4 regions of the Variovorax sp. VRV01 genome follow, and region 1 is predicted to be linked to each of the others. Evidence: predicted binding sites of a transcription regulator. Region 1 holds the regulator's gene; each other region holds the start of a gene.
What was found. The regulator sigma-54, encoded in region 1, starts transcription at its own class of promoters, with help from an activator protein. The targets are predictions, from matches to a motif close to TGGCANGNAANCTGCTTT.
Positions count from the first base shown of each region.

Region 2: the regulator sigma-54 is predicted to act here: its motif matches at 2,327-2,344, upstream of IB278_RS32165 (isopenicillin N synthase family dioxygenase).
Region 3: the regulator sigma-54 is predicted to act here: its motif matches at 3,429-3,446, upstream of IB278_RS28655 (DUF2126 domain-containing protein).
Region 4: the regulator sigma-54 is predicted to act here: its motif matches at 3,085-3,102, upstream of adh (aldehyde dehydrogenase).

Region 1 covers NZ_JACVBS010000005.1:275,441-281,149, reverse strand. Annotated here, with positions in the region: gene IB278_RS11625 (phospholipase D family protein) at 1-1,277, opposite strand, end outside; gene IB278_RS11620 (RNA polymerase factor sigma-54) at 1,288-2,880, opposite strand; gene lptB (LPS export ABC transporter ATP-binding protein) at 2,898-3,692, opposite strand; gene lptA (lipopolysaccharide transport periplasmic protein LptA) at 3,689-4,420, opposite strand; gene IB278_RS11605 (thiol:disulfide interchange protein DsbA/DsbL) at 4,616-5,263, opposite strand; gene IB278_RS11600 (SPOR domain-containing protein) at 5,408-5,709, opposite strand, start outside.
Region 2 covers NZ_JACVBS010000032.1:21,254-26,962, forward strand. Annotated here, with positions in the region: gene IB278_RS32155 (BMP family ABC transporter substrate-binding protein) at 1-464, opposite strand, end outside; gene IB278_RS32160 (VOC family protein) at 540-926, opposite strand; gene IB278_RS32165 (isopenicillin N synthase family dioxygenase) at 1,290-2,294, opposite strand; gene rutR (HTH-type transcriptional regulator RutR) at 2,497-3,219, shown strand; gene rutF (NADH-dependent FMN reductase RutF) at 3,348-3,893, opposite strand; gene IB278_RS32180 (malonic semialdehyde reductase) at 3,918-4,517, opposite strand; gene rutD (pyrimidine utilization protein D) at 4,514-5,314, opposite strand; gene rutC (pyrimidine utilization protein C) at 5,317-5,709, opposite strand.
Region 3 covers NZ_JACVBS010000022.1:39,393-45,101, forward strand. Annotated here, with positions in the region: gene IB278_RS28645 (circularly permuted type 2 ATP-grasp protein) at 1-815, opposite strand, end outside; gene IB278_RS28650 (DNA internalization-related competence protein ComEC/Rec2) at 907-3,378, opposite strand; gene IB278_RS28655 (DUF2126 domain-containing protein) at 3,566-5,709, shown strand, end outside.
Region 4 covers NZ_JACVBS010000030.1:37,815-43,523, forward strand. Annotated here, with positions in the region: gene IB278_RS31640 (sensor domain-containing diguanylate cyclase) at 1-770, opposite strand, end outside; gene IB278_RS31645 (sigma-54-dependent Fis family transcriptional regulator) at 935-2,896, opposite strand; gene adh (aldehyde dehydrogenase) at 3,177-4,697, shown strand; gene IB278_RS31655 (hypothetical protein) at 4,831-5,271, shown strand; gene IB278_RS31660 (hypothetical protein) at 5,401-5,709, shown strand, end outside.

The DNA of each region.
Region 1 (5,709 bases):
TGCAGCCGCCCCACCGAAGTACCGAACAGGCCGAGCCGCACGCTGCGCCGCGTGCGCGTGGTGCTCAGTTCGTAGAGCTCGGCGCCGAGCTCGAGCATCTCGGGCCGGTAGCGGCGGTAGGCGGTGTGGACCAGCGGCTCGTCGGTGGCGGCAAAGGAATTGGTGACGATGCTGATCTTGACGTTGCGCCGTCGGATCTCGCGCATCACTTCGAGCCCCGCCTTGCCTGGAATCAGGTAGGGCGAGACGATGGTCACCTCGGAGCGCGCGCGGCGCATCTGCTCGACCACGTTGTAGCGCACGCTGTCGACATCGAGCAGCGGCACGCCGCCGTACGAGGCGGTCTTGCCGATCACGCGCTCGGGCGAATCGGCGTAGGCCTCGGCAAGGGTCCAGATCAGGTCGAGTTTGCCGGCAGCCAGGTCTTCGGCGATCGGGCTGTAGCCGAGCAGGTCGTTGGGCGCGGGCCTGGGCGGCGGCGGCGTGGTGTCGGGGCCGGTGGCGGTCTCGAAGCGCTTCTGCAGCTCGCCCTGCGGAAGTTCGCTGGCCACCACCGACTGGACCGGCCGCACATAGACGCTGTTCCAGTACTGGTCGAACAGCGCGCCCAGCCGCGGGACCAGCGCACCAGCCACGAAGGTGTCGAGATCGAGGAAATTCTCGCCCGCCGTGCGCCTGAAATACTGGTTGCCGATGTTGCGCCCGCCCGCCACCGCCATCGCGCCGTCGGCGATGAAGAGCTTGTTGTGCATGCGCCGGTTGACGCGGCTGAAGTCGAACAGCGAAGCGGTGAAGCGCCTGAGCAGGCTCCCGCGCCCGGCCGGAAACGGGTTGAACAGGCGCAGCTCGACATTCGGCGTGGCGGCCAGGCCGAGCAGCAGTTCGTCCTCGCCCGAGGTGTAGAGATCGTCCATCAGGAGCCGCACGCGCACGCCGCGCCGGGCCGCATCGCGCAGCGTGCGCAGCAGGTAGCGGCCGGTCTCGTCGTTCTCGATCTGGTAGTACTGCACGTCGAGCGTGCGCTGGGCGCGCCGCGCGAGCTGGATGCGGGTGTCGAAGGCGAAGTCGCCGCCCGGCATCAGGCGAAAGCCGCTCAGGTCCGGGTCGGGCTGCGAGGCCAGCGCGATCTTGCCGAGCGCGGTGTCGGCCGACGCGGCCATGGCCTTGGTGGGCGGGCGCGGTGCCTCGTCGGGCAGGGTGGCGCAGCCGGCGACGAGCAGCGCCGCCAGCATGGCAAAGACCGCGAGCCCACAGCGCGACAGCAGGCGGCGGGCCATCGGCGGCTTTCTACAGGGCCTTGCGAAGGTTGGCGGGCGCGATGCGCAAGGCCTCGCGATACTTGGCCACGGTGCGGCGTGCGCACTCGATGCCCTGCTCCTTGAGCATTTCGGAGATCTGGCTGTCGGACAGCGGTTTCTTGATGCTCTCGGAGCTCACGAACTGCTTGATCAGCGCGCGCACCGCGGTGCTCGACGCATTGCCGCCGGTCTCGGTGCCGAGCGCCGAGCCGAAGAAGTACTTGAGCTCGACCGTGCCGAAAGGCGTGGCCATGTACTTGGCCGTGGTCACGCGCGAGATGGTCGATTCGTGCAGGCCGAGTTCGTCGGCGATCTCGCGCAGCACCAAGGGCCGCATTGCGAGCTCGCCGTGCACGAAGAAGCTCTTCTGCCGCTCGACGATGGCGTTGCTCACGCGCAGGATGGTGTCGAAGCGCTGCTGGATGTTCTTGATGAACCAGCGCGCCTCCTGCAGCCGCTGCGACAGCGCCTGGCTGCCCTCGCCCTTGTGCGACTTGAGCGCGCCGGCATAGATGTCGTGCACGCGCAGCCGCGGCATCACCTCGGGGTTGAGCATGACGCGGAACTTGGCATTGGTGCCGCGGCCGATCTTGGTGACGATCACGTCGGGAATCACGATGTTGCGCTCGACGTCGACGAAGCGGCGGCCCGGCTTGGGCTCCAGACGCGAGATGATCTGCAGCGCCGAGCGCACCACCTCTTCGTTGGTGCGCGTGAGCGTGGCCAGGCGCTTGAAATCGCGCCGCGCGAGCAGCTCCATCGGCTGCTTGCAGATCGCGATGGCGGTCTTGCGCACCAGGGCCTGCTCTTCGGTCTCGCTTTCGCTGGCCAGCGCGCGCAGCTGGATGCACAGGCATTCGCCCAGGTCGCGCGCGCCGACGCCGGCCGGCTCCAGGCTTTGCAGCAGGCCGAGCGCCACCTGGAAGTGGTGCACCAATTCGTCGAACTGGTCGTTGTCGTCGCCCGCGAGGCCCGAGGCCAGCGCCGGCAGGGAGTCTTCGAGGTAGCCGTCGTCGTTGAGCGATTCGATCAGGAAGCGCAGCGCGGCGCTGTCGTTCTCGTTGAGCCGCAGGCTCAGCGCCTGCCGGTGCAGGAAGGACTGCAGCGACTCCTGGCTGCGCGCGAGCTCGGTGGCGTCGGCGCGTTCGTCGTCGCCCAGGTTGTTCTGGCGCGCGGGGGCGTCGCTGCCCCATTCGCTGTCGTCGGGCGCCATGTCGACGGTGCCGTCGCCTTCCCAGTCGGGCTCGCGCTCGGTGGCGTCGGCGGCGGGTACGTCGGCCTCGGCTGCCGAGGAGGTTTCGCTCGAAGTGGTGGTTGCGCTGCTGGCCGGGGCCGAGGCGAATTCGCCCTCGGCGGCTTCACCGGCTTCGTCGCGCGGCACCGGCGTGTCGATGGCGTCGAGCCCGAACTCCTCGCGCGCCGCTTCTTCCGCGGTGCGTTCGAGGAACGGGTTCTCGTCCAGCATCTGCTCCACCTCCTGGCTCAGTTCGAGCGTGGACAGCTGCAGCAGCCGGATCGACTGCTGCAGCTGGGGCGTGAGCGCCAGGTGCTGCGAAACGCGAAGGGACAGCCCTTGCTTCATGGAGACCGACTCCTCCCTTACATCCGGAAGTGCTCGCCGAGGTACACCCTGCGTACTTCGGCGTTGTCGACGATCTCCGAGGGTGTGCCTTGTGCCAGCACATGCCCGTCGCTGATGATGAACGCGTGATCGCAGATGCCCAGCGTCTCACGCACGTTGTGGTCGGTGATGAGCACGCCGATGCCGCGCTCCTTCAGGAAGCTGATGATCCGCTGGATCTCGATCACCGCGATCGGGTCGATGCCGGCGAAGGGCTCGTCCAGCAGGATGAAGCGCGGCTGCGTGGCCAGCGCGCGGGCGATCTCGACCCGGCGCCGCTCGCCGCCCGAGAGCGCGAGCGCGGGCGAATCGCGAAGATGGTCCACCCGCAGGTCGGCCAGCAGCCCCGAGAGCCGCTCCTCGATGCGCTGCTTCGTCAAAGGCGCGGGCTTGCCGCTGGCGTCGGGTTCGCGCTGGAGTTCGAGCACGGCGCGCACGTTTTCCTCGACCGTGAGCTTGCGGAAGATGGAGGCTTCCTGCGGCAGGTAGCTCAGGCCCATGCGGGCGCGCCGGTGGATCGGCATGTGGGCGATGGGCTCGCCGTCGATGGTGATGTCGCCCGCGTCGGCCCGCACCAGGCCCACGATCATGTAGAACGACGTGGTCTTGCCCGCACCGTTGGGGCCGAGCAGCCCGACAACCTCGCCCTTTTGCACGTCGAGCGAGACGTCCCGCACGACCTTGCGGCTGCCGTAGCTTTTCTGCAGTCCGCGCACCACCAGGCGGCTGCCCGGCGTGCCGTCGGCGTTCTGGGTTCCAGCGGTTTCGATCACTTGCGCCCTTCCCCTTCGCCGCCCAGCGTGGTGGTCGAGCGCAGGCCGGCGCCGGGCGCCGGCTGGGGCGCGGCCGGTGCGGCCCGTCCCCCGGCCGGGGCCGAGGCGCCGGGCGCCGGCGCGGTGGCGCTCTTGGGCGTCAGGATGGTCTTCACCCGTCCGCCCGCCGGCGCGTTCACCGCGGTGTTCGGCGGCACGGTGGAACCATTGACGGTGTAGGTGTCGTTGCTCTGGTCGTAGACGATCAGCGCACCCTGGCTCTCGTCGTTCGGCGTGGCCCCGATCAGCCGGCGCATGACGGCATTGCGGATGAACTTGACGTTGTCGGCGCGGCTGTCGTACTCGATGACCTCGGATTCGCCCTCGATCCACTCGTCGGGCGCATTGCGCTTCTGCTTGTAGTAGGCCCGCTTGCCGGGCGCCGCCGTGACCACGCCGTACTGGTAGCCCTCGGCATCCTGGCGTACGTCGATGCGCGCGCCGCGGATGATGATCGTGCCCTTGGTGACCAGCACGTTGCCCGTGAACACGCTCGTCTGCTTGAGGTCGTCGTAGCGCATCGCATCGGATTCGATGTTCATCGGCTTGCTGCGGTCGGCAGTCTCGGCCAGCGCGGCCGACGCCAGGCCGGCCAGCAGCAGCGCACCGATAGCCGCGCGAGCGAGACGGGCCAGGCGGCCGGTGCTGCGAAGAAGAGGGGTGGTGTGGGAGTAGGAGTGCAATGTCATAGAGGCACGAAACTTGCTCTGCATTGTATGCGGCGGATGGCGCCAAGCCTTCAACCGCAAATGAAAAAGCCCGCCAAATGCGGGCTTGACATCCCATCCGGGAGACACCGCGGAACCGGCTTTGCCGGGCCGCAGGTGCCGCCCCCTGCAAGGGGGTGTGGGCGCAGCGGACACGAAGTGCTGCGCAGTCCGGGGTCAGCCTTTCTTGGCTTCGCCGATCAGGTAGTTGGTGACCTGCAGCGCCTTGGTCATGTTGCCGGCCAGCTCGCCGTCCACGTACCAGCGCCCGTTCACGGCCAGCGCCGGCACGCCAGCCACCTTGTAGGCGTCGGTCAGCTGCGCGGCGCGCTTGGCCTTGCTGGCCACGCCGAAGGAGGTGAAGACTTCCTTGAACTTGGCGCCGTCCAGGCCGTTGGCTCCCGCCCAGGCAATGATGTTGGCGTCGCCGTTCACGTTCTGGCGCTGCTTGTGGATGGCGTCGAAGACCTTCGGCTGGAATTCATCGACCTTGCCCATGGCTTCGAGCGCGTAGTACAGGCGCTGCTTGGCTTCGACGTCGTTGCCCACGAAAGGCACGGGCACGCGGCGGAACGCCACTTCCTTGGGGGCCGTCTTGAGCCAGGCTTCCAGCTGCGGCTCGAAGTCGTTGCAGTGCGGGCAGTTGTACGAGAAGAACTCGATCACCTCGACCTTGCCCGCCGGCGCGTCGACCGGCACGCGCTTGTCGAGCACCAGGTACTCGGTGCCGGCCTTGGGCGCACGCGCCTGGGCGTGCGCGGTGTTGCCAGCCAGCGAAAGCAGGCCCAGCGAGGTGGCGGCCAGCGAAAAGTCACGACGTTTCATTGAAAGAGTTCTCCTGTGGGGTACGGCAGACTGAGCCGGCGCGCCGCGCGGAGTTCCCGCAAGCGGCATGCCCAGGACGATCCTGGCGGCGGCCCATGCCGCGCGGCGAAGCTTAAAGAATATCCGTGACGGCTGCCGGCAAGCTCAACGCTGCACGCGCACGAGCGCCGATTCGAGGCCGCCGCTGTCGAGCCGCTCCTTCAGGCGATCGGCCTCGTCCTTCTTGTTGAACGGGCCCGCGCGCACCCGGTAGACGGTGCGGCCTGCCTGCTCGCGCTCCGTGACCCGGGCCTCCACGCCCATCAGCGACAGCTTGGCGCGCTGGGCCTCGGCATCGTCGGTGGTGCGGAAGGCGCCCGCCTGCACGAAGTACATGAACGGATCGGCACCCGCCGCCGCGCTGTTGCCGCCGGGCGCGGCGGAAGCCGTGGCAGTGCTGCCGCTGT
Region 2 (5,709 bases), on a different contig from region 1:
GCCATGCCGCAGAGATACTGGCTCTCGTAGGTGCGGCCGTAGAACGATTCGAGATTGCTGCCGTTGGTGGTGCCCGAGCCGTTGAGAAAAGCCACGCCGGGGTACTTGGCGGCCAGGTCCTTGAAGCTGTCGGAGTAGCCGAAGGCGGTGCCGATCACGATGTTGGCGCCGCGCTGGATGAACTTCTCGGCCGCGGGCTTGATGGCCGACGCGTCCTCGGGCACGTTCTCGACGAACTGGATCTTCTGGCCGATCTCCTTCTCGATCTTCACGCGCGCTTCGTCAAAGGCCTGCGTCCAGCCGCCGTCGTTCTTCGGACCGAAGTAGAGCATGGCGATCTTCGGCTTGTCCTTGAGCGTGAAGCCGTCGGCCGCCGCGGCGGGCAGCGCGAACAACGCGCCGCCGGCCGCGAGCGCCGATGCAAGGCCAAGGGCGAAGCCGTGGGTGGGAGTGCGCAGCAGCATGGAGCAACCTTTCGTGGGGAGCGTGTCGAGAGGGAAGGAAGAAGGGAAGGAAGAAGGGAAGGCGCGCCGCGCGCGTCACATCATGAAGTTGATGCGGAACACATTGCCCTCGGGGTCGAGCAGCACCGACTGGTACCAGTTGTAGTAGGTGACGTAGGGCGGCTTCACCAGCGTGGCGCCGGCCTCGAGCGCGACGGGCACCATGCGGTCCACGTCGTCCTTGCTGTCGACGTCGATGTTCAGCAGGAACTTCACGCCACGTGTGTCGGAAAATTCGGCCAGGTGCAGCAGCTCGTAGGCCTCGAGCGCGTTGAAGCCGAGGCTCGACTTGCCGGTGTCGAGCCCGCGGAAGATCGGCGAGCGGATCGCCTCGATCTCGGGGAAGCCGAACACGCGCTGGTAGAAGCCGCTGAGCGCGACCACGTCCTTTGCGAAGACGTTGACGTAGGAGAGATGGGGCATGTCAGGTGCTCATTGCGCGTTCGTGGTGGTTCTGGCGTTCTTGCTCGGGGCGTGTGCACAGATCACCGGGTACTCCCCTCCGCGAATGTCCCCCGGCCTTCGGCCTCCTCCTTGATTTCGCTGCGGGGAGCACCCGATGCTCTGTGCACCTGGACACGCTGCTGTTGCATCGCCGATCAACGACTGCTCTGACCAACGGTCACGTCGATGGGGTGCCTTGCGCAGCGAAATCAAGGGGGAGGCCGAAGGCCGGAGGACATTCGCTTCGCCGCGTACCCCGTCGGCGAGATCGCGCCCTGAACGGCAGTGCCCCAAACCACGCACCAAACACACACGCCGACGAACAGAAAAGCAGGACTTCATCTAGACCGCCACCTTGGTCCCACCAAAGGTCGTCTGCTTCACGAACTTCGACGTGAGATGGTCGCCCGAAGAAATGGGTGCGTACTTCGGCTGCTCGCCCGGCGCGAGGCAGCTCGGCAGGCACTCGACCATCGCGTCGTAGTTGGGCTGGTGAAAGAACACCAGCGACTGGCGGCGGTTGGTGCTGGCCACCTCGAACGGCGGGTTGACCACGCGGTGCAGCGTCGACACCCACTGGTCGTTGGTCCACTGCATCATCAGGTCGGCAATGTTGACCACCAGGCCGCCTTCCACCTGCGGCACGTCGACCCACTGGCCCGCCTTGTTGAACACCTGCAGGCCCTTGTCGTCGGGCAGCACGATGGTGAGGCTGCCGTAGTCGCTGTGCGCGCCCGCGCGCAGCTGGCCCGGCAGCGGCGCTTCGCGCTGCGGCGGATAGCTCAGCACGCGGAACATGCTGATGTGCCTGTCGATCTTGTCGTCGAAGAAGGTCTCGGGCAGCGCAAGGCCGAGCGCGAAGATGCGCATCAGCGAGCGCGAGAGATCGCTCATGGCCTCGAAGTAGCTTTCATAAGCTTCGCGGAAACCGTCGATCGGCGGCCAGCTGTTGGGCTCGAAGTGCGGGCCGGCGGCAGGGCCGCGGTGGTAGTCGTCGTCCGGCACGTTGGAGGGGCCGATGGAAAACGATTCCTTCAGGTCGCCGGGCGCGGCCTCTTCCAGGCTGTAGGAAAGCCCTTCCTCGCCGACCGCGCTGTAGCCGCGCACCGCGTCTTCGCGCGGGCGGTCGACCTTGCGCTTCTCGGCCAGCGGCATGTCGAAGAACTGGCGCGAGAGCCGCGACACGCGCGCGATCAGCTCGGCGGGAATGCCGTGGTTGGTGATGACCAGAAAGCCGATGCTGCGGCAGGCCTCGTCGACCTTGGCCGCAACCTGCGCCTTGCCTTCGGCCGTGCCGGCGAAGTAGGGCGCGAGATCGATGATGGGTACGGACAGCAGGGTGCTCATGTGTCGGTCCTCGTGCTTGGCATGCCTTTCGCCATGCAACGTCTGTGCCAGTTGGACCAAATGGACAAAACGCGTTGGCCGCGTCAGCATGGTGCGTGCCGGCCGTGCCTTGAGGCCGCGCTGGCGCAACGCGATGCACCGCGGCCTTACAGTGGTGCGCGTTGGAAGAAGAGTCCGCAAGTAATCGACGAAGCGAGGGAAGATGCCGAAGACCAAGGCGCTGGCCGCAGCCAGCAGCACCAAGAAGAAGATCCCGGTGAAGGGCCCGGCGCGCGAGCGCGCGAAGCCCGCCGTGCGCAGCGCGTCCGCGGTGAGCCGCAGGCTGCGCCAGATCGAGGACAAGCGCAGCGCCATCCTGGGCGCCGCGCTGGGCCTGTTCTCGCGCTTCGGATTGCATGGCACGTCGATCGACCAGGTGGCGGCGCGCGCCGATGTGTCGAAGAGCAACCTGCTCTACTACTTTGCCAACAAGGAAGAGCTGTACGTCAACGTGCTGCGCGACCTGCTCGCGCTGTGGCTCGAGCCGCTGCGAGGCTTCAGCGCCGAGCAGGACCCGGGCGAAGCCATCGGCGGCTACATCCGCCGCAAGCTCGTGGTCTCGCGCGACCGGCCCGATGCATCGCGCCTGTTCTGCCTCGAAATGATCCAGGGCGCGCCGCTCTTGCGCGACGAGCTCGACCGCGAACTGCGCACGCTGGTGGAGCGCAAGTCGGAGGTCATCCGTTCATGGATCGCCGCCGGCAAGCTCGCGCCGGTCGATCCGCACCACCTGATCTTCGCGCTCTGGGCCATCACGCAGCACTACGCCGATTTCGGCGTGCAGGTGCAGGCGCTGACGGGGCATACGCTGGAAGACCCGGCCTTCTTCGAGCAGACGGTGGAGAACGTTCAGCGCATCGTGCTGCAGGGCATCACGGTCCGCTGAGTCTTGCTCCCTCCCCTTCCGGGGGAGGGCAGGGGTGGGGGCAAGCGGCGTACCTGTTGGGCGCTCTGCAAGCCCCCATCCCAACCTTCCCCCAGAGGGGAAGGAGCCATGCAAACGCCCCGGGACGGTCAGTGCTGCGGCGGCGCCGCGATCTCGTGATAGCGCCGATCGAAATAGATCAGGCTCTGCGCCTTGCCGCCTATGGCAATCGCCAGCGCCTCGCAGAACAGCACGTCGTGCGTGCCCGCGCTCGTAGCCTGCACCACGCGGCAATCGAACGAGGCCGCAGCATCTTCGAGCACCGGCGAGCCCGTGGCCTTGCGGCTCCAGCGGCCCGCGGCAAAGCGCTCGTCCATCGGCGTCTTGCCGCCGAACAGGCCCGAGAGCGCCTGGTGTCCTGCCGCGAGCACGTTCACGCAGAGCACGCCGTTGGCAGTGAACGCGGGGTACACCGAGGCCGAGCGGTTCAGGCACACCAGCAGCATCGGTGGCTCGTCGGTCACGCTGCACACGGCCGAGGCCGTGAAGCCGGCGCGGCCCGCGGGGCCGTCGGTGGTGATGATGTTGACCGCCGCGCCCAGCCGCGCCATGGCGTTGCGGTAGTCGGCCTTGGGCAGCGCGGCAGGCGCGCCGCTCGGCATGACGTGGTGGGGTGCCATTGCGTTCAGCAGCATGAGGAGGAATTCCTGTGACGGGATTCAGGCGAGGAGGCAGGCTTCGTCGAAGCCCAGCCGCGGCAGGCGGCCGAACACCTTGGCCGGATCGCCATGGCCGAGGTTGATCAGGAAGTTGACGCTCCAGTCGGTGCCCTCGAAAAACGCGGCGTCGACCTTCGCCTTGTCGAAGCCCGACATCGGTCCGGCGTCGAGGCCCACCGCGCGCGCGGCCAGCAGCAGGTAGGCTGCCTGCAGGCTGGCGTTGCGAAAGGCGGTTTCGTGCGCGGCCTCGGGGCTGCCGGTGAACCAGCTGCGCGCGTCGGCATGCGGGAACAGCATGGGCAGCTTGTCGTAGAACTTGCGGTCCCATGCCGCAATCACCGTGACGGGCGCGGCCATGGTCTTGTCGAGGTTGCCCTTGGAAAGCGCCGGCGCGAGCCGCTGCTTGCCTTCGGGCGTGCGAACGAACACGAAGCGCGCGGGCGAGCAGTTGGCCGAGGTCGGGCCCATGCAGGCCAGCGCGTAGATCTGCCGGATCTGCGCGTCGGTCACGGGCTCGGCGGTCCAGCCGTTGTGGCTGCGCGCCTCGGTAAAAAGAAGCGCCAGTGCGGCGTCGTCGAGAGCAGGTTTCATCATGGTCATGCGGGAACACCGGGTGCGCTGACCCGGGCGAGAAAGTCGAGCAGGCTGCGGTTGAAGGCGGCGGCCTCGGTCACGCTGTGCGCGTGGCCACCGTGCGGCATGAAGTGGAGCGTCACGTCCTTGAGGCCATCGGCCAGACGCTGCGAGCAGGTCCATGGCACCAGGGCGTCGTCCATGGCGGCGGCCACCAGCGAGGGCATGGTGATGTCGCCAAGGCGCGCGTCGATGTCGAAGGCGCGCAGCGCACCGATGCGTGCGCGCATGTTGGCTTCGCCCGGGAAATGCGCAAACGCATGGTCGACCTCATCGGCCACGCGCTGCGCATGTTCCGCGCACCAGGCCGCGGGGTACAGGAAGATCGGCTGCGCCTCGACATACGCGCGCGGTCCGCAGGCATCGAGCAGCGCGAGCCGCGCATCGAAGCAGCGCGCCGAGTGCGGATTGGGCTTCGACCACGCATTGACCAGCACCAGGCTCGCCACGCGCGAGGGCTCGTCGAGCGCCAGCTGCAGGCCCACGAGCCCGCCCAGCGCATGGCCCACCAGGTGGCAGCGCGGCGTGGCCGTGGCGTCGAGAATCTGCACCACGTCGCGCGCCATGTCGGCAATGGCGTAGCCCGCGTCCAGCGCCGCGGGGCTGCGGCCCGTGCCGCGCTGGTCGTACGCAATCACGCGATGGCCCGCTTCGAGCAGCGCGCCAAGCTGCGGCTGCCAGAAGGCGGCCGAACCGCCGAGGCCCGACGACAGCAGCACCGCCTCGCCATCGGCCGGCCCGTGCACTTCATAGTGCAGCGGCATGCTCAGGCCTTGTTGCCGACGTGGGCGATCGAGGCGATCTCGACCAGCGCATCGGGCTTCACCAGGCCGCACTGGATGCAGTAGCGCGCGGGCTTGGTGCCCGGAAAGAACTCGGCGTACACCGCGTTGACCTTCGCGTAGTCGGCCCAGTCCTTGATCATGATCATGTTGAAGGTCACGTCGTCCATGGTGCCGCCGGCCGTCGCGATCACGCGCTGGATCGTCTCGAGCACGTGGCGCGTCTGCGCCGAGGCGTCGCCCACATGGACCACGTTGTTGTCCTTGTCGAAGGGCAGCGTGCCCGACACGTAGACGACGCCGTCGGCCATGGTGCCGGGCACGAAGGGAGCGATCGGCGTGGTGGTTCCGGCGGGGATGATGGCTTGCTTGGGCAT
Region 3 (5,709 bases), on a different contig from region 1:
CGCGTGGTGCGCATGTAGACGAAGTTGTCCTTGACGAACAAATCCTGCCCTTCGACCAGTTCCACGCCCATCTGCTGGGCAAGGAAGGCGTGCTCGAAGTAGGCGCTGTTGTACATGCCGGGCGTGAGCACCACCACCGTGGGCTCGGCCGTGGCGGGCGGCGCGCTGGCACGCAGGGTTTCGAGCAGCAGGTCGGGGTAGTGCGCCACCGGCGCGATGCGGTTCTGGTTGAACAGCTCGGGGAAGAGCCGCATCATCATCTTGCGGTTCTCGAGCATGTAGCTCACACCGCTGGGCACGCGCAGGTTGTCTTCGAGCACGTAGTACTCGCCGTTGCCCTGGGCATCGGGGGCGCGCACGATGTCGATGCCCGAGATGTTGGAGTACACGTTGTGCGGCACGTTGACGCCCATCATCTCGGGGCGGAACTGCGCGTTGTTCAGGATCTGCTCGGCCGGGATGATGCCGGCCTTGATGATTTCCTGGTCGTGGTAGACGTCATGCAGGAAGCGGTTGAGCGCCGTCACGCGCTGCACCAGCCCCTTTTCCATGCTCTCCCACTCGTGGGCTGGAATGATCCGCGGAAGCAGGTCGAACGGGATGAGCCGCTCGGTGCCGGAACCGTCCTCGTCCTTGGCGCCGTAGACCGCAAAGGTGATGCCGACCCGGCGGAAGATCATTTCCGCCTCTTCGCGTCGCGATCGCATCACCTCGCCGGGTTGCTTCGCGAGCCATTGGTCGTAGCGCTTGTAGTGCTGCCGGATTGCAGCCCCCGCATAGGGCAACTGCTCATACATCTCGTCGAATTTGTGCATGGAACGACCAATCTCCTTGAGCCATAGCTTAGCAAGTTCGAGGCCAGTGAAAGCCCTATGTTGAGGCGAAACACCGCGCCGCCGCCCGCTTTCACGGCAGGCGGTGGTGCCAATAGCGGGCATTGCGCTCCCGTTCGCAGCCGACTTCGCCCGGTTCCCGGCTGCGCCAGAGCATTGCGCCGCAGGGCACGCTCTCGACCAGCTTCACGCCCTGCGCGGCATAGCGCTCGACCACTTCCGGGGCCGGATGGCCGAAGCGGTTGCGGTAGCCCGCCTGGACCAGCGCGATGCGCGGGCGTACCGCTTCGAGGAACGGCGCGCTCGACGAAGTCTTGCTGCCATGGTGCGGCGCGAGCAGCACGTCGGCCCGCAGATCGGCCGTGCGCGACACCAGCGCGGCCTCCTGCAGGCGCTCGATGTCGCCGGCCAGCAGCACCGTGGCGCGGCCGTTGGCGATGCGCAGCACGCAGGAAATGGCATTGGGCTTGGTGAACGACAGGTAGTCGTCCGCCGCCGGATGGAGGATCTCGAAATCCACGCCGTCCCAGGTCCAGCGCTGCCCCGCCGCGCAGCGCCGCGCCGGACGCACCGCCTGCAGCGGGTGCGTGGCCTCTATCGAGCTCAACAGCGCCGCCTGCGGCTGCATCGCGAGCACCGCGGCCGCGCCGCCGGTGTGGTCGCTGTCGCGGTGGCTCAGCACCAGCATGTCCAGCCGCTCGTCGAAGGCGCGCAGCAGCGGCACGAGCACGCGATGGCCGGCGTCGCTCTCGAGGCTGTAGCGCGGGCCGGCGTCGTACAGCAGACTGTGCGCTGCCGTGCGCACCAGCACCGCATTGCCCTGCCCGATGTCCGCGGCCAGCAGTTCGAACTGCCCCTCGGCCGGACGGGGGGCGTGCCAGAGCAGCACCGGCAGCAGCAGCGGCAGGCCCAGCGTGCGCAGCGACCATGGCAGGCGCATGGCCAGCAGAACGCCGCCCGCCACCCCGCAGGCCGCCATCCACACGGGTGGCGCCGCCATCGAGAGCGTGGCATATGGCCATGCGGCGAACCACCTCAGCATCACGGCCAGCGCCTGCACGGCCCATGCGGCCAGCGTCCACAGCGGCGCCGCCACGGTGCCCAGCATGGCCAGCGGCGTGACCACCAGCGTGACCCAGGGGATTGCCACCGCATTGGCCAGCAGGCCCACCACCGACACCTGCTGGAAAAGCAGCAAGCTGAGCGGGGTGAGCGCCAGCGTGATCACCCATTGCTCGCGGAAGAACCCCAGCAGCCGGGACCATTTTCCAGCCGTCTCCCCGGCCGGCCGCATGAAGCCGGTCGCGAACAGGATACCCACCGCCACGAAGCTGAGCCAGAAGCCGGCCTGCATCAGCGCCCACGGGTCGAGCGCCACCACCACCGCGGCGATCAGCAGCCAGACATGGGGCCATGGCCAGCGCCGCCCCGTGAACCGCAGCAGCGCCGCGGTCGCGAGCATCCACACCGTGCGCTGCGAAGGCACGCCCCAGCCGCTGAAAAGCGCATAAAGCCCGGCCAGCAGAACGCCGCCGGCCAGCGCGGCCTGCGGCGCGGGAACGCGCAGCATCAGCCAGCCGCTGCGGCGCCACAGCGCGCCCACCACATGCGCGGCAAGCCAGGCGAACATGGTGATGTGCAGCCCCGAGATCGACATCAGGTGGGCCACGCCGGTGGCGCGAAAGACATCCCAGTCGCTGCGGTCGATGGCGCCCTGGTCGCCGGTGACGAGCGCGGCGATGACGCCGGCCTGCCTCGCATCGGCCACGCGCTCGAACACCGCATCGCGCACCGCCTCCCGCGCACGTTCGACGGGATGCAGCCACGTGGATTGCAGGCGCGCCGGTGCGGCGTCGCGGGCACCCGTTCGCACATAGCCGCTGGCATGCACGCCCTGCTCCCACAGCCACAGCTCGTTGTCGAAGCCATGCGGATTGAGATTGCCGTGCGGCGCCTTGAGCCGCACCGTGAGGCGCCAGCGCTCGCCCGCATGCAGCGCAGCCGCATCGCCGCCCGTCGCCGCGGCACGGCTTTCCGGAGCGCGCCCCCAGAGACTCGTGTCGTCGCGGTACCAGCCGAGTGCGATGCGCGCCGGAACACGCGACGCGGACCCAAGCCGTTCATCGGCCCAGCGGGCCGATTCGACATCGAGCCGAAAGCGCGTGCCGCCCTCGCTGCGCTGGGGCATCTGCGCGACTACGCCGACCACTTGCAGGTCGAGGCCTTCGAGGGCCGGGTCCAGTGCGCCCCGCGCATAGGCCACCGCCCGCCAGCCTGCGAGCCCGCCGGCGGCGAGCGCTCCGCAGGCCAGGGCAACGACCATCGCAAGCCCCGCCGGCAAGCGCCATGCGCGAGGCAGCGGCCGCCATCGCCGCGACAGCCCCGCCAGGCCGGCCAGGCCCGCGAAGAACAGCGCCGCATAGGCACCCGCGCTCCACAGCTTCGGCTGATGCAATTGCAATGCCGCGCCGAGCAGCGATCCGCCCAGCGCAGCAAAGGCCCACGACGATGCCGCGGCGCCGCCGGACGCGCGCGCCGGCCTCACCGGCAATCTCCAGAACACATGATGCAAACCCTCCCTGCACTCACGCTCAGTGGCGCGTTAATTGCTTTGCTTCCAGGGCCTGCCACCAATTCTCGAAGGCACTTAATTGGTGACAGGCCCTAGGCTAGTATGCGTCTCACAAGAGACATCTTTTCGATGCAATCTCGCAGTACTGCACACAAAACGCATGTCCATTCACGCCGCACTCCACCACGTCACCCACTACAAATACGACCGCCTGGTGCAGTTGGGCCCGCAGGTCGTGCGCCTGCGGCCCGCGCCGCATTGCCGCAGCAACGTCATCTCGTATTCGCTGCAGGTCGAGCCGGCCGAGCACTTCGTCAACTGGATGCAGGACCCGTTCGCCAACTACCAGGCGCGGCTCGTGTTTCCCGAGAAGACGCGCGAGTTCAAGGTCACGGTCGACCTGGTCGTCGAGATGGCGGTCTACAACCCCTTCGACTTCTTCCTCGAGCCGCAGGCCGAGAACTTCCCGTTCAAGTACACCGCCTCGCAGGCCGAGGAACTCGCGCCCTACCTCGTCACCGATGAACCCACGCCGCTTCTGCAGGCCTACCTCGACAAGATCGAGCGCAAGGAGCAGCGCACCATCGATTTTCTGGTTGGCCTCAACCAGCAGGTCCAGAAGGACGTCAACTACCTGATCCGCATGGAGCCCGGCGTGCAGACGCCGGAAGAAACGCTCGCCAGCGGCAGCGGCTCCTGCCGCGACTCGGGCTGGCTGCTGGTGCAGCTGCTGCGCCATTGCGGGCTGGCCGCGCGCTTCGTCTCGGGCTACCTGATCCAGCTCACGCCCGACGTCAAGGCGCTCGACGGCCCGAGCGGCACCACGGTCGACTTCACCGACCTGCACGCCTGGTGCGAGGTCTTCCTGCCCGGTGCGGGCTGGATCGGCCTTGACGCCACCTCGGGCCTTCTTGCCGGCGAAGGCCACATCCCGCTCGCCTGCACGCCCACGCCTTCGAGCGCCGCGCCCATCGAAGGCGCGGTGGACGAAGCCGAGGTCGACTTCGGCCATGAGATGAAGGTCACGCGCATCTACGAATCGCCGCGCGTGACCAAGCCCTACACCGAGGAGCAGTGGGCCGAGGTGCTCGCGCTCGGCGACGCGGTCGATGCGCGCCTGAAAGCCGGCGACGTGCGGCTCACGATGGGCGGCGAGCCCACCTACGTGGCCACCAGCGACCGCGACGCGCCCGAGTGGAACACCGATGCGCTCGGCCCCACCAAGCGCGGCTATGCCACCGAGCTCGTGCACAAGCTGCGCGCCGAGTACGGCCAGGGCGGCTTCCTGCACTTCGGCCAGGGCAAGTGGTACCCGGGCGAGCAATTGCCGCGCTGGGCGCTGTCGATCTTCTGGCGCGCCGACGGCCAGACGCTCTGGCACGACCCCGAACTCTTTGCCGACGAGCGCGTGCCCACGCACTACACGAGCGAGGACGCGCGCCGCTTCACCACCGTGCTGGCGCACAAGCTCGGCATCACCGAGCGCTACATCCAGCCCGGCTACGAAGACGTCTATTACTACCTCTGGCGCGAACGCCGGCTGCCGGTCAACGTCGATCCCTTCGAATCGAAGCTCGACGACGAACTCGAGCGCGTTCGCCTGCGCCGCGTGTTCACGCAGAAGCTCGACGCGGTCATCGGCTACATGCTGCCGCTCGAACCCGGCAACGCCAATGCCGACGCGCCGGCGCTCGAAGGCCCGGGCTGGAAGACCGGCCCCTGGTTCCTGCGCGACGACCGCCTCTACCTGATCCCGGGCGATTCGCCGATGGGCTACCGCCTGCCGCTCGATTCGCAGCCCTGGGCCAGCAAGGGCGACTACCCCTACCTCGTCGAGCGCGACCCGACCGCGCCGCGCGCCGCGCTGCCGAGCTCGGCCGACTACCGCGCGCGCTATGCCGTGCCGGCCGGCGGCGCAGCGGGTGCCGACCTGGGCGCGGTGCCCTATGCCTTCGGCGCGCCGCCGGTGGTGCCCGCGGCCCTGCGCATGCAGGCGCCGGGCGAGGTGGCTGCAGCAGGCACAGCGGCAAGCGGCGATGCCGCCGCAGCCGACGCAGCAGCCATCCGCTCCTCCGCCACGCCAGCCACGCGCCAGCCGGTGCGCGGCGAATCGGCCCATTGGGTCACGCGCACCGCGCTGTGCGTCGAAGTGCGCGACCCGCGCCGCGCCAACGGCCCGTCGGCCGAGAAAAAAGGCAGCGCCTCGGGCGTGCTCTACGTCTTCATGCCGCCGCTCGCGCGCCTGGAGGACTACCTCGACCTGGTCGCGGCCGTCGAAGCCACGGCGCAACAGCTCGGCATGCG
Region 4 (5,709 bases), on a different contig from region 1:
ACGAACAGCGGATAGTTGGCCAGGCGCCGGAAGCTGTTCAACCGCGTCACGCCGTCCTGCGCCGACTTGATGAAAGCCATTCCGACCGGCCCTTGCGCGGTGTAGGCGCGGAAGAGCTCGGTTTCCTGCATGTTCCGGCCCACCATGTCGGGGCTGTAGGGCCGGCGCGTCATCATGGTTCCGTTTTCGAGCACCAGCGCGACGGCGCCGGCCTGGCCGATGTCCAGGCTGTCGTAGAACCTGGAGAAGAACTCGACGTGGATCGTTGCGAGCGCCACGCCGGCAAAGCTGCCATCCGCATGGTTGATGCGCCGCGAAACCGGAACCAGCAGCCGGCCGCTGGTGCGGCTGTGCACCGGAATGCCGATGTGCGGTCCGCGGTCCACGTGCGTTCGGTGATAGACGAAATACTCCCGGCCTGCGTTGTTGAGGTTTTCCGGCGGCGTGGAACGGGAGTTCGCAACCCAGTTGCCGTCCTTGTCGTAGATGTGCAGGCCGTCGAGCTGCGGCAGTTCAGCGACCCGCATGGACAGCACACGGCGAAGCCGGGCCACGCTGGCCGGATCGGTGCCGTCCTGTTCGACGCGTTCGACCATGCCGACCAGCACCGTATCGGCCTTCTTGATGGCGTCGTCGGCCTGCTGCGCCATGGCGCGCGCGAGGTTCGACGCGGCCACGTTCATCTGCTGGAGCTGGTCGGCGCGGGACTCCCAGCTGTTCCAGAAGTCGATCGCCAGCAGGCTGAGGCAGACGACGGCCACGAAAGCCATGGTCCGGGCGGTGATGGAGGGTCCGCGAAGCACTACGCGCTTTCAGGGCAAAGAAGCATGGCGGCGGAAGGGGGAATGATGGGGTGGCTCGCCGGAGGCGAATGCGGCCCCAATGTATCCGAAGGCGAGGCCCCGCGCATCCGGCCGCCGCTTGGTTGCGCGCGTCAGCCCGGCGGCAACTGGCGCAGCTTGCGATAGAGCGTGTTCCGGCTGATCCCCAGGCGGCGCGCGGCTTCGGAGAGATTTCCGGCGCACGACTGCATCGCCTGCGACACCGCGCGTGCCGAGACGGCCTTCAGGTCCGCTGCGCTGCCGGTGGGCATCGCGGGCGCCGTGGGCTCCTCCGCGGAAATGCCGCGCAGTTCGTCGGCCAGGTCGTCGGGCAGGTGCCACCAGTCGATCTGCGCCTCGTGTTCGCCCAGCAGGGCGCAGGCGGTGTGCAGCGCGCTGTTCAGCTGGCGCAAATTGCCGGGCCAGCGGTAGCGCGACATGGCCAGCGCGAGCTCGGGCGCCAGCCGCAGCTCGCGCCCGGGCTCGATGCCGCGCAGCATCTGCGCGACCAGGTGCGGCAGGTCCTGCCGTTCGTGCAGCGCCGGCAGCTGGAGCGACAGGCCGTTGAGCCGGTAGTACAGGTCTTCGCGGAAGCGCCCGGCCTCGATCTCGCGGCGCAGGTTGCGGTGTGTCGCGCACACCAGGCGGAAGTCCACCGCCACCGGCTTGCCGCCGCCCAGCGGCGTCACCTGCTGGTCCTGCAGCACGCGCAGCAGCCGTGCCTGCAGTGCGAGCGGCATGTCGCCGATCTCGTCGAGCAGCAGCGTGCCGCCGTGCGCCTCGCGAATGCGGCCGGCTGCGCCGTCGCGGCTCGCGCCGGTGAAGGCGCCGGGCCGGTAGCCGAAGAGCTCGGCCTCGATCAGCTGCTCCGGCAGCGCGGCGCAGTTGACCGCAACGAACGGCCCGTCCCGGCGCGTTCCGCTCGCATGCAGCGCCCGCGCGAACACTTCCTTGCCGACGCCGGAGGCGCCCAGCAGCAGCCATGAGATCGGCTTGTCGAGCACCCGCCGGGCGCGCTCGACGGCGGCTTGCATGGCCGGGTCGCCGGTGTCCAGCGCGGCCAGCGCGTCGGCGTGTGTTTTTTCCGCCGCACGCGGCGCCGGGGCCGCGCCGGGCGAGGACGTGAGCACATGGCGGCCAGCCTCCACGCGCAGCCAGAGCGCGCTGCCGTCGTGCCGGCGCACCGTGCGTGGCGCGCCGCCCGGCTGGCGGCACCAGGCCATCAGCGTCGTCATATCCAGCTGCAGCAGCTGCTCGACGGCGGCGGCGCCCACGTCGGCGCGGGACAGGCCCAGCATGGCGAGCGCGGCCGCATTCGCGCCCATCAGCCGGCCGTCGTCCGACAGCGCCAGCAGGCCCTCGGCCACGCTGCCGATGCCCTCGGGCTGCAGATGCAGGCGCAGCCGCAGGTCGGCGGCGTGGCGCGTGTCGAACAGCTTCTGCTCGACCGTGCGCACCGCCAGCCGCACCAGCGCCAGCGCATGGCGGTGGTGGCCGCGGTGGTCGCCCGAGATGTCGAGCACACCCAGCACGCGGCCGTCGGGGCCGGTGATCGGCGCGGCCGTGCAGGTGAGAAAGCCGTTGCGGTCGAGGTAGTGCTCGCCGGCATGCACCACCAGCGGCGCCGCGTCGGCCAGCGCGGTGCCGATGGCATTGGTGCCGCGCCAGCGTTCATGCCAGTTGGCGCCGGGTCGCAGCGCCACGCGCTGTGCGCGGTCCGCGAAATTCGCATCGCCCATGGCCTCCAGCAGCATGCCCTGTGCGTCGGCAAGGATCACCAGGCTGTCGGTGTCGCGCATCTGCTCGAACAGGAACTCCATCACCGGCCGCGCATGGGAGGCCAGTTCGCGCTGCTGCTCGAGCGCGCGTGCCAGCTGCGCCGCGGAGGCATGGGGCGCGCCCGGCGCGCGGCCGGCCGGTGCCAGGCCGAAGCCGCGGCTGCGCTCCCAGCTTCGGCGCAACGCGGCATCGATCAGGCCGTCGGCCACCTCGCCGGTGGTGGTCAGCTGGCGGCGCGCCTCGCGCAGGCGCGAGCCCGGCGTGCGCGCGGCGACGTGGTGTGAAGTCGTCTGCATCTCGGTTGTCTCCAATAGGGCCTCTCCGGGCCCTGGTGTCACGGCATCGAACGTTCGAGCATGAATGCGGCGGTGCACTGTTCCGTTTCGTGACAGCTGCTCAGCGCGGCACGCTCTGCTGCGCAGTCTGGCGTAAGAAACTGACCCGGTTCTTGCGCCAGATCAGAGCATTCGCGCCCAAGAGGGGGTGGCATGGCGTGTGCAATGCAGCACGCGGGACCGCGCGGCATCCGGCTTGCGCGGTCGCCTTCCACCCCTTACCCGACGGAGACAAGAGACCATGCAATACGCCAGCCCCAACACCCCCGGTGCAAAGATCGACTTCAAGCCGGCCTACGACAACTTCATCAACGGCAAGTTCGTGCCGCCGGTGAAGGGCCAGTACTTCGACGTGATCACGCCGATCACCGGCAAGCCCTACACGCGCGCCGCCCGCTCGGGTGCCGAAGACATCGAGCTCGCACTCGACGCGGCCCATGCCGCCGCCAGCCAATGGGGCCGCACCTCGCCGGCCGAGCGTGCCAACGTGCTGCTGAAGATCGCCGACCGCCTGGAGCAGAACCTCGAACTGCTCGCCTATGCGGAAACCGTGGACAACGGCAAGCCCATCCGCGAGACGCTCAACGCCGACATTCCGCTGACCATCGACCACTTCCGCTACTTCGCCGGCTGCCTGCGCGCACAGGAAGGCGCACTGAGCGAGATCGACGAGAACACCATCGCCTACCACTTCCACGAGCCGCTGGGCGTGGTGGGGCTGATCATTCCGTGGAACTTCCCGATCCTGATGGCCGCATGGAAGCTCGCGCCCGCGCTTGCCGCCGGCAACTGCGTCGTGCTCAAGCCCGCCGAATCCACGCCGGTGAGCGTCATGGTGATGGCCGAGCTGCTGGCCGACCTGCTGCCGCCCGGCGTGCTCAACATCGTGAACGGCTACGGCCGCGAAGCCGGCATGGCGCTGGCGGGCAGCAAGCGCATCGCGAAGATCGCCTTCACGGGTTCCACCGCCACCGGCCGCGTCATCGCGCAGGCCGCGGCCGGCAACCTGATTCCGGCCACGCTGGAGCTCGGCGGCAAGAGCCCCAACATCTTCTTCGAGGACATCGCCGACGCGGACGACGACTTCTTCGACAAGGCCATCGAAGGCCTGGTGCTGTTCGCGTTCAACCAGGGCGAGGTCTGCACCTGCCCGTCGCGCGCGCTGATCCAGGAGTCGATCTACGACAAGTTCATGGCGCGCGCGCTCGAGCGCATCAAGGCCATCAAGCAGGGCCATCCGCTCGACACCGACACCATGATGGGCGCCCAGGCCTCGGCCATGCAGATGGACAAGATCATGAGCTACCTCGCGCTCGGCAAGGAAGAGGGCGCGCAGTGCCTGACCGGCGGCGGCCGCGCGCAGCTCGGCGGCGAACTGGCCGGCGGCTACTACATCGAGCCCACGCTGTTCAAGGGCCACAACAAGATGCGCATCTTCCAGGAGGAGATCTTCGGCCCCGTGCTCGCGATCGCCACCTTCAAGACCGAGGCCGAGGCGCTGGAGATCGCCAACGACACGCCCTACGGCCTGGGCGCCGGCGTGTGGACGCGCGACGGCAGCACCGCCTACCGCATGGGCCGCGCCATCCAGGCCGGCCGCGTATGGACCAACTGCTACCACGCCTACCCGGCGCACGCCACCTTCGGCGGCTACAAGGAATCGGGCATCGGCCGCGAAACGCACAAGATGATGCTCGACCACTACCAGCAGACCAAGAACCTGCTCGTGAGCTATTCGCCCAAGAAGCTCGGGTTCTTCTGACGGCACGGCGGCGCCCGACGAAGATGACGGCGCTGTAATCCAGCCGACGGGAAACCGTCGGACTGGATCGCTAGAGTGGCATGCATGCCCGTCGAATACGGACAGGCATTGCCGCTCTATCTACAATCTCCGCATGCACCGGGTTCGCCTCTTTGTCCTCTGGATCGTGATGTTTGCCGTGCCCTTCCAGGCATACGCGGCGGCAGCCATGGTCTTTTGCGGGCCGGGCCACGAGGGTGCGGCCTTGGCGGTTGCGGCAACCGCCGCGCCGGCCGCAGCGCATCGGCACGTGCAGCAGGCGCACGGCGATGGGCATGCAGACCATCACCACCACGAAGCCGCCGCGCAGGACGCTGGGCCATCCGCCGGCGATCACAGCGCCGGCACCACCGCCCATGCGGATCCGGATGGCATGCACAAGTGCGGCACCTGCGGCGCCTGCCATGCCACCGCGCTCACCAGCACGCTGGAACTGATCGTGTTCCAGGGCCTTCCGCGCGCCGACCTGACCGAGCCCGCCAGCACGGTGGCCTCGGTCGCGCCGCGCCTCCTCGACAAACCTCCTCGCGCCTGAAGCGTTCGTGCGCCTGCGTGCGCCCGGTCATCGGGCCGCCGCAGCACAGCAGCGAACGCGCATGCATCGCCTGCGTCATGCCCCTCCGGGTGCCGTGACGCATTCCGTTCATGACCATGCGAGGTTTCCATGTTCCATTCATTGCCGGCCCGTTGGCTGGCTGTCTTTCCAGCCGTGGCGGCCGCGCTCGCCGCCGCGGCCCAGCCGGCGTCCGCCCCATCGGCGGACGAAGGCGCCGCCGGCGCGCCCACCGCCCTGAGCTACCGGTCCGCGTTCGAGGGCTACCGGCCCTTCACCGATGACAAGCCCATTCCGTGGAAGCAGGCCAACGAGACCGTCCGCCAGCGCGGCGGTTGGAAGGCCTATGCCGAGGAGGCCGCGGGTGGCAGCGCCTCCGATGCACCGGCCGCGCACCAGGGGCACACGATGCCGATGCCT